Regions from separate parts of the Shewanella mesophila genome, predicted to be linked through region 2. Evidence: predicted binding sites of a transcription regulator. Region 2 holds the regulator's gene; each other region holds the start of a gene.

Region 1 (2,209 bases), 170 kb from region 2:
TTTTGCCCCTCGACAGCATAATGCGCTGTGATCCCGCCTAAGAAAATTTGCAGTAAAAATAGACCAATAGCGGTAACGAAGTATTTTCCTACCGCTTTTTGTGATGCTGTAGGTTTAGTTAAAAACAGTGGGTCTTGACTCGCTGGCTTAGGTAGATCTTCATGCTTACCTGCTGCATGGTGCCAAACTAAGGCACCGATACCTGCGATAAGAGTAACAATACTTAAAATAGACCAGACGATATTATCTGACGTTGGTGTATTACCGATCTGTGGATCGTAGGGCCAGTTATTGGTGTAGGTGTAATTCTCACCCGCTCGTTCGGTAACGGCTGCCCATGCTCCCCAAAATAGGAAGGCATTGAGTTTTTGCCGTCTCGCTAAATCAGGAACCGTGCCTTCTTTCATCGCATACTGTTCTCTCAGCGTAGAGAGAACAGGATCATCACCAAATAATGTGATGTAGTGTTGAGCCACTTGCTCAATCGCTGCTATGCGGGTGGCGGACAAGGTAATCGTTGTGACGCCGTTAGGAGTTATGACCACACTATTTTTTCGCATATCTTCGCGTAGTGCTTGCTCTAATCCTGCTTGAATTTCAGAGTTTAGCTCTCTAAATGGTATGTCATAACGATTTTTTGCCGTGATATCTAGCCAAGCTTGAGCTTCTTTGTGGAGCCAGTCAGCGGTCCAGTCTGGCGCGACATATGAGCCATGTCCCCAGATAGATCCGAGTTGATGCCCCCCCATTGAGCGCCAGACCAGTTGTCCTTGCTCTATATCATCTTGAGTGTAAAGCGCTTGTCCTTGTTCATTCACAAAGGCGGTGGGGATTGGGGGTTTCTCACGATATATCTCACTGCCGATACTCAGCAATACAGTAAAAGATGCAATTAGCACTAGTAGTAAAGCTATTGCCGTTAGCCGTTGTTTGCTCATAAAGCCTCTCTGTACAAATTTAGTAGGGGTATTAATAAGCTTGTATAGAGCAGAGTTTGTGCCAATTTCTTAATTTATTGTTTTATATGGTTTTACTTCTTTGTTGTCGTATTGTTGTTGTCAATATGATATTGCTTGTTAATGTCATAAGTACACTAAAGTGTCTATTTGACATTTTGTGGAGTGTCGAATTGATAATGAGGGTGTTGAGCTAACAGCCGTTATCAAAAAGCCAGCGAAATACTGGCTTTTTAACATGAGTCATCTGCTATTTATACAGTGACGGGTCGTCTCGATCAGGGCGGGTCTTAAAGCGGCGATGTAGCCACATATATTGGGCACGATTTCGATCGATTATCGATTCGATGATCTTATTGCCGCGAATCGCATCCTCAACTTCATTGTCGCCAGGGAAGTTTTCTAAAGGCGGCAGGATCTCAATGGTGTAGCCGTTATCGTCGGCATTACGCTCAACCACGAAAGGAAGCACCTTAGCTTTACCTAATCTCGCTAAGGTGGTTGCCCCAGTGATCGTGGCCGCTTCTGCAACATCATAGAAAGGAATAAACACAGCGCTAGAGCGGCCGAAATCTTGGTCTGCGGTATACCAGATCACATCTGGATTACGCAGACTTCTTACCATTTGACGTAGATCGCGTTTGGGTACTAAGCCTTTATTTGAGCGCAGACGTCCATTGACCTGTAAATATTCCATTAGCGGATTGTTGTGCGGTCGATAGACCCCAATACCGGGTTGAAACTGGCCAAAGATCCGTGCGCCCATCTCTAGGGGCAGGCAGTGTACGGCAAATAAAATGACCCCTTGGCCATCGGCAATCGTTTGTTCTACATGTTGCTGACCCTTTATGGTCATATGACGTTGAACCTTCGCGTCTGACCACCACCATGCATTGGCGATATCGAAGATCGCTTTACCTGTCTCTTCAAAATTGCGTGTTAGCAGTTGAGCCTGATCGGTAGCGGACATATGAGGAAAGCACAGGGCGATATTGCGCTTAGCGGTATTCACACGACTGCCTACAATCGTTTTAGCTAAACGTCCTATCCATTTACCTAAAGACATCTGCATTGATAGTGGTAACAACTGAGTTAGGCGCATCAGTCCGACGCCCAACCAGATCAGCCAATATTTAGGGTGGAAAAACTGTGAGGAGAATTGTGCTTTATCGACCACGGACGTCTCAGATCTATTAACGAAAATTACTGCTTATTCTAACTCAAAAAATCGCTAAAATTAGGTATAATCATGG
Region 2 (2,209 bases):
GATCTGATCGAAATGTCGTTCAAGCTTTGTGAATTTCTCTTCAACATAGTTCCGTAGAGATTGGGTTATCTCAATGTGGTGCCCTGTAAGGTTTATTTGCATAAATTCACTCCTCCGGTTTCCAGTTGTTGATTACAAACTTTTACGTTGGTTCGATGGCGGTATCAACATAGCCTCTCGATATTTAGCAATTGTCCGTCTTGCGACTTTAATGCCTTGTTCTGCCAAAAGTTGCGCCATTTTGCTGTCGCTTAACGGCTTCTTCTGGTTTTCTGCTGCGACGAGCTTTTTGATAAATGCTCGTATTGCAGTAGAAGAGCACTCTCCGCCATCGTCGGTTCCCACATGGCTAGAGAAGAAGTATTTTAGTTCAAAAATGCCTCTCGGGGTGTGCATATACTTTTGCGTTGTTACTCGAGAGATGGTCGACTCATGCATTTCAACGGCTTCAGCAATATCGTTTAACACCATCGGCTTCATCGCTTCTTCACCAAACTCAAAGAAGCCTTGTTGAAAATCAACAATACAGTTAGTGACTTTTAACAGGGTTTCGTTGCGACTCTCTAAACTTTTCAAGAACCATTTAGCTTCTTGTAGGTGACCTCTAATAAATTGTCCATCGGCCTGACTCTTAGTGCTGCGAGCCATTGCGGCATAATGCTGGTTTACATTAATCTTAGGCATACTATCGGGATTAAGCTCTACGACCCAACGACCTTTTTTCTTCGTCACGGTGACATCCGGGATAACATATTCGTCTCGGCTGGCAGTAATAGCCAAACCTGGACGTGGATTGAGAGTCTGTATCAGTGAGATAGCATCGCGTAAATCGTCTTCTTTTAACTTAGTTTTTCGCATCAATAGGCGAAAATCTCTACCAGCGATAAGATCTAGATGTTCGCTAATCAACATTCTTGCATTGGCAATATGAGGGGTATCATTACCGTATTGTGCTAGCTGAATAGTTAAACATTCGCTGAGATCTCGCGCTGCAACGCCAACAGGATCGAAATGTTGGACGCGCTTTAGTACCGCTTCTATTTCATCCAGTTCAATTTCTGGATCGCCCATGGCCTCAAGAATATCGTCGCAGGTTTGAGTGAGGTAACCGCGTTCGTCGATGGCATCGATAATTGCGGTAGCGATGGCTAAGTCGTTATCAGAAAAGGGAGTAAGATTTTTTTGCCACTCGAGGTGTTCATACAAGCCTTCACTAGTTTCCCCTTGAAAAGGCATATCATCGTCGCGCATTGCCCCCGAACTGGAGTTAGGTGACGCTGTGTATACCTCATCCCATGTAGTATCAACTGGGAGTTCATCGGGCATGGAATCTTGGGTGAGCGCGTCGGATGTTTCTAAGCCAGAATTATCTTCACTCGAGTCGACTTGTAGCTTGTTTTCATAGTCGACCTCGTAGGTTTCATTGTTATCATTGCGCTCTTCTCGAGCGCCGTTGTCGGCGCCCTCTTGCTCCTCATCTAACTCTAAAAGCGGGTTAGATTCTAATGCCTGCTGGATCTCTTGTTGCAGCTCCAATGACGACAATTGCAACAAACGAATTGCTTGCTGTAATTGGGGTGTCATGGTTAAATGCTGACCCATTTTGAGCTGAAGTGACGCTTTCATCGTACTGCTATTCCCTTGTTTCTAATTATAAAATGAGAAAGCTTTGTTGGTGGCCTTAAGTCGTTAAAGGCAAATATTAATTATGTACGGCAAGGTATTTAACCTATGCCGATCGCTTATAAGATTAACTATAGCTTGAATTGTTCACCTAAGTACACTGCTCGTACTTGCTGGTTGTCTAAGATTTCAGCAGGAGTTCCCTCGGCAATCAAATTGCCATGACTCACAATGTAAGCTTTCTCACAAACATCGAGAGTTTCGCGCACATTATGGTCGGTGATTAATACACCTAGTCCGCGATTTTTCAGCTGTTCGATGATCTTTTTGATGTCGATAACCGATATAGGATCGACGCCAGCGAAGGGCTCATCGAGCAAAATAAACTTAGGATTAGCGGCTAATGCTCTGGCGATTTCAACTCGGCGACGTTCGCCTCCCGATAGTGCCATGCCTTGACTGTCACGAATATGAGTGATGTGGAACTCTTCGAGTAGATGTTCTAATTGCTCTTCACGTTGATCGTTGCTGAGTTCTCTTCGTGTTTGCAGTACTGCCATGATGTTGTCACGTACCGAAAGCTTTC
Region 3 (2,209 bases), 2.1 Mb from region 2:
TCATTATCCAGCTATAGATGTCGAGGCATCTATTAGTCGTGTGGCACCTATGGTGATATCTGAAGCACACCTAGAAGCGACTCGGCGCGTCAAGCAGATGTATTCTCTTTATCAGCAGAATCGCGATCTCATCTCAATCGGTGCTTATACCCAAGGCAGCGATCCGCGAATCGATAACGCAATCAGGTTACAACCGGCAATGAATGCATTTTTACGTCAAACGATGAAAGATGCCATTAGTTTTGACTCTAGCGCGCAGATGCTCGGTCAATTGAGTGCTCAGTGTCAGGTATAATCAACTTCATAGTATCATTTTCGTTTTTTCAAAGAGAGTGTAGAGGATTGAATGGCAAAGCATGACCCATTAGATACAGTGCTTAAGTTAGCCTTAGAGGCTGAAGAGCAGGCGGCTCTGCAGCTCAAGTCCGCACAGCTCATCCACAAGAAATGCCAAGATCAACTTACCGCATTGCAGCAATATCGCCTTGATTACATGAAACAGATGGAGCAGCAACAGGGTCATGTGATTAGCGCCAGTAATTATCATCAATTTCATCAGTTCATCCGTCAAATCGATGAGGCAATTACTAAGCAACTGTTTGCCGTCGCTGAGTCTGATAAGCAACGTTTGAAAGGACAGCAGTATTGGCAAGGCAAACAACAAAAGCGTAAAGCAGTGGAATTGCTACTGGAAAAAAAAGCAGTAAAACGTCAATTAGTCGAATTAAAACAGGAGCAGAAGCTAACAGACGAGTTTGCTTCACAGCAGTTCTTTAGAAAGCGAAGATGATCGTTTCAGTCTAGCCTTGAGGTGCAGCTTGTCGCACTGTTGCGATCTTCTTTGAGTATCATGTTAACAACATAGTTGGCACTTTATTTGCTTTTATTTCTGAATCTAGACTATTGCAATAGCGAATTATTGACGCTGAGAGCATGATTATATCGATTGATTATCATGTTGAGTGTTGGAGGATTTATGCCACAAATGAATACTGTACTGTTACCTACAGTCGAGGCTAGTACCGAAAAGCAAATGGTGCAGTCAAATAAGTCGGATTCTAACTCCTCTGAAAATAAAGACTTTTCTTTAGCCTTGGCTGAGGCATCTTCTCCCAAACGATCAGTTAGTACGAACGAGAAAGCTGGCAGTGATCTCGATAAGCTTGATGTCATTTCTAATGAACCAGTAGATGACGCTCAGGAAGAGAGTGATGATGTTTCCAATGTTTTGGCGCAAATAAATCTTGCAGCACAGTTTGCCGAAGATGAGTCTGTTGCCGCCGACGGCGGACAATTGCCGCTGGCCAATGCTGAGCTAATCGAGCCAGAATTTGAAGTTGATCAAGAGGATTTAGGGCAGGCCGCTTCACAACAGTATGCGAGTGACAAAGTTGGCTTAATCAAGATCACGCTGCCCGATGAGACCGATGGCATATCGCTATCTGATGACGTTCCACTTGAAGACGTTCCACTTGATGATGAGACCAACAGATTCCCGAATAAAAATTTAATTGATCAGCTAACACCAACTCAACTTGATAGCCTTGTCAAGCAGACAGGGTTAGACAAGGACCAACTGATTGAGCTTCCACCGCAAATGCTACAAGCATTGTTGGTCGAAGTAGATAAGTTTGCGCTGCAAGGATTCGATCAAAAATCTATGCCTACAGAGCTGAAATCTCTTATCGAGCAAGCAAATAAGCTGATTAGTGAGCTTGATGCGAAGGCTCCTGGAGTTGAAAAAGGCAGAGAGCAAATTGATCTCAATTTAGCCATCAACGCTTCGGTTACTGATAAGCCTTTGGCTGCAGAGAAAGTGACAAGTGATCCGGTATTGCCAATAAGTAAGGCTCGAGATCCCGCATCTGTGCTTGGAACATCGACTGAAGGTAAAGCTATTCTTGGCGATGTTAACAGTGATTTGGCTGTGAAATCAGCGTTATCGCCAGAGCAGAGTCTTGCTCAAACTGGGAAAACTGCTCAAGCCGCGCAAGCAAACACAGTGACTAATGGCGTTGATCTTAATAGTGCTAAGCTTTCGGTTACTATGGCCGCTGACGCAGATGGTATCGATGCGATAGGAACCCAATTGAGTGACCCTAAGCCTACAAATCAAGGGATGAATGTTGCGACCAATATTAGAACTGAAACGCCAGCGCAATACCAAGTTTCCATAAAGCCTAATGGCGAGCCTGCCCAACATATACAA
Region 4 (2,209 bases), 1.9 Mb from region 2:
GCAAAAAATTGCGTATTGATGAGTTTCAAGAGTTTGGATTTGATGTCAATTGGACTTTTGATGATTCTGTTTCTGAAGAGCAGATTGATAATATTGTCGATCAGTTTATTGCCGAAGTGATTGAAGTGCGTAAGCTCGGTTTCCATGGTGGTGGACATAAAGAGTGGGAAGGCATCATCGCCACCCAAGCTATAGGTAAATGTACCGAAGAAGATCGTGAAGCGGTTAGCGCTTTCTGGAAACAACAACCAACTACCAATGTAGAGATTAGCGAGCTGTATGATATTTGGTGGAACTAAAACCAGATAAGGCGCTACTTGAGCAGGTGGTAGAAGAAGTTCGTCCCCTGCTCGGTCAAGGTAAAGTCGCCAATTACATCCCTGCTTTGGCTAAGGTGGATCCACAAAAGTTAGCCATAGCTGTCACTAGCGTCGATGGCACAACCATTGGTGCTGGTGATTATTTAGAGCCTTTTTCTATTCAGAGTATCTCAAAGGTTTTTAGTCTCACAGTGGCGCTCACATTGTACGAAGAGTATGAAATATGGTCTCGTGTGGGTAAGGAGCCTTCCGGCCAATCTTTCAATTCATTAGTGCAAATCGAGTTAGAGAGAGGGGTTCCACGGAATCCTTTTATCAATGCTGGCGCCTTGATTATCGCCGACCTGTTACAAAGCCGCTTAGGGGCTCCTAAACATCGTATGCTCGAGATTGTTAGGAACTTAAGTGACAATCCCCATATTTTATATGATAAGAATGTCGCTGCTTCTGAGTATGAACACAGTGCTCGCAACGCAGCGATAGCCTACTTGATGAAGTCTTTTGGCAATTTCAATAATGATGTCGATAGGGTGCTAAAGAACTATTTTCATTATTGTGCGATGAGAATGAGCTGCGCCGACCTGTCAAAAGCTATGCTGTATTTAGCCAATGGTGGTCAAAGTTTATCTGGTGAAGCGATTGTTTCTCCAGTACAGACTCGCAAACTTAATGCTTTGCTGGCTACATCTGGGTTATATGACGGTGCTGGCGAGTTTGCTTATCGGGTCGGAATGCCTGGCAAGAGTGGGGTTGGTGGTGGAATTATTGCCGTGATCCCTGGCGACATGAGTGTCTGTGTTTGGTCTCCTGAATTGGATAAGAATGGCAATTCACTCGCGGGTACCGCTGCACTAGAGCGGCTATCTCAATCCCTAGGCAGATCGATATTCTAATCTGTAAAAGTTAGCGATATCTGCCAACAACTGGTTTATATCGCTAATACTCGCTGGGTCACTTTTAACCTCATTCTTCCTCTACCTATTGAATTTTATGGTTATTTAAGTTTTGGCATGATATCTGTATCTAGCTAATTCAATATCGTATTGTCATGGTGAGCAATATTGCGATACGACGAATTAATGATAAGGATGAATGGAATGAAAAAGATAACCGCTTCTTTGGGATTAACCGCCTTGGTACTTGCAACAACGAGCTCCGCTTGGGCGAGTGATAAAGACCACAGCCTTTCTTTTGGTCATGACAATAATCAGTGTGAAGTTAGCCTCAACTATGATGTCGCCGTTGAACCTCGTAAGCTAATCATTAGCGAAGATAAAAAGGAAGTTTATCGTATTGAACTTGGTCAGCTTTACGTCGACGGAGCAGCTGTAAATTTAGATGCCAACCAACAAAAATTGGTAAATCAGTATGCCGATGAGGTCTCTCAACAACTTCCTGAGGTGATTGATTTAGTCCATGATGCGGTCGACATTGCATCCACGGCTGTCAGTATGGCATTAACGCCTTTGCTTGGTGATGCAACCGGAGCGAAAATTGATGAGATGATGGATCGCTTGGGCAGCAGAATCGATACTGTCGCCTATCAAAATGGTGATAGGTTTTATCTTGGTTCGACTGAGTCATCTTTAGAAGACACCTTTGGCAAAGAGTTTGAGCAGGAGATGGAGCAGTTAGTGCAAAGCTCTATTGGCAGCATGATGATGACCTTAGGCAGTGAGATGATGAATGGGGACGGCGACTCTTTCGAAGAAAAAATGCAAGCCTTCTCTGTTAAAATGGATAATGTAGGTAAAGATATTGAAGCTCAGATTGAGCAACAGGCCGCAGCTCTAGAGGAACGAGCAGACAAGCTCTGTGATAATTTTCAACAGTTAGTCGTTTTAGAGTCACAGCTGCGCAAGGAGATCCCACAGCTTGATAAATACCCA

What was found. The regulator sigma-54, encoded in region 2, starts transcription at its own class of promoters, with help from an activator protein. The targets are predictions, from matches to a motif close to GTTGGCACGNNNNTNGNNT.
Region 1: the regulator sigma-54 is predicted to act here: its motif matches at 986-1,004, upstream of K0I73_RS03565 (nitric-oxide reductase large subunit).
Region 3: the regulator sigma-54 is predicted to act here: its motif matches at 865-883, upstream of K0I73_RS12495 (flagellar hook-length control protein FliK).
Region 4: the regulator sigma-54 is predicted to act here: its motif matches at 1,325-1,343, upstream of K0I73_RS13560 (YggN family protein).

Annotation. Positions count from the first base shown of each region.
Region 1 covers NZ_CP080421.1:785,127-787,335, forward strand. Annotated here, with positions in the region: gene K0I73_RS03565 (nitric-oxide reductase large subunit) at 1-938, opposite strand, end outside; gene K0I73_RS03570 (LpxL/LpxP family Kdo(2)-lipid IV(A) lauroyl/palmitoleoyl acyltransferase) at 1,207-2,133, opposite strand.
Region 2 covers NZ_CP080421.1:615,140-617,348, forward strand. Annotated here, with positions in the region: gene hpf (ribosome hibernation promoting factor) at 1-102, opposite strand, end outside; gene K0I73_RS02755 (RNA polymerase factor sigma-54) at 133-1,626, opposite strand; gene lptB (LPS export ABC transporter ATP-binding protein) at 1,755-2,209, opposite strand, start outside.
Region 3 covers NZ_CP080421.1:2,827,338-2,829,546, reverse strand. Annotated here, with positions in the region: gene fliI (flagellar protein export ATPase FliI) at 1-295, shown strand, start outside; gene fliJ (flagellar export protein FliJ) at 347-790, shown strand; gene K0I73_RS12495 (flagellar hook-length control protein FliK) at 977-2,209, shown strand, end outside.
Region 4 covers NZ_CP080421.1:3,054,936-3,057,144, reverse strand. Annotated here, with positions in the region: gene K0I73_RS13570 (YggL family protein) at 1-299, shown strand, start outside; gene glsB (glutaminase B) at 290-1,213, shown strand; gene K0I73_RS13560 (YggN family protein) at 1,418-2,209, shown strand, end outside.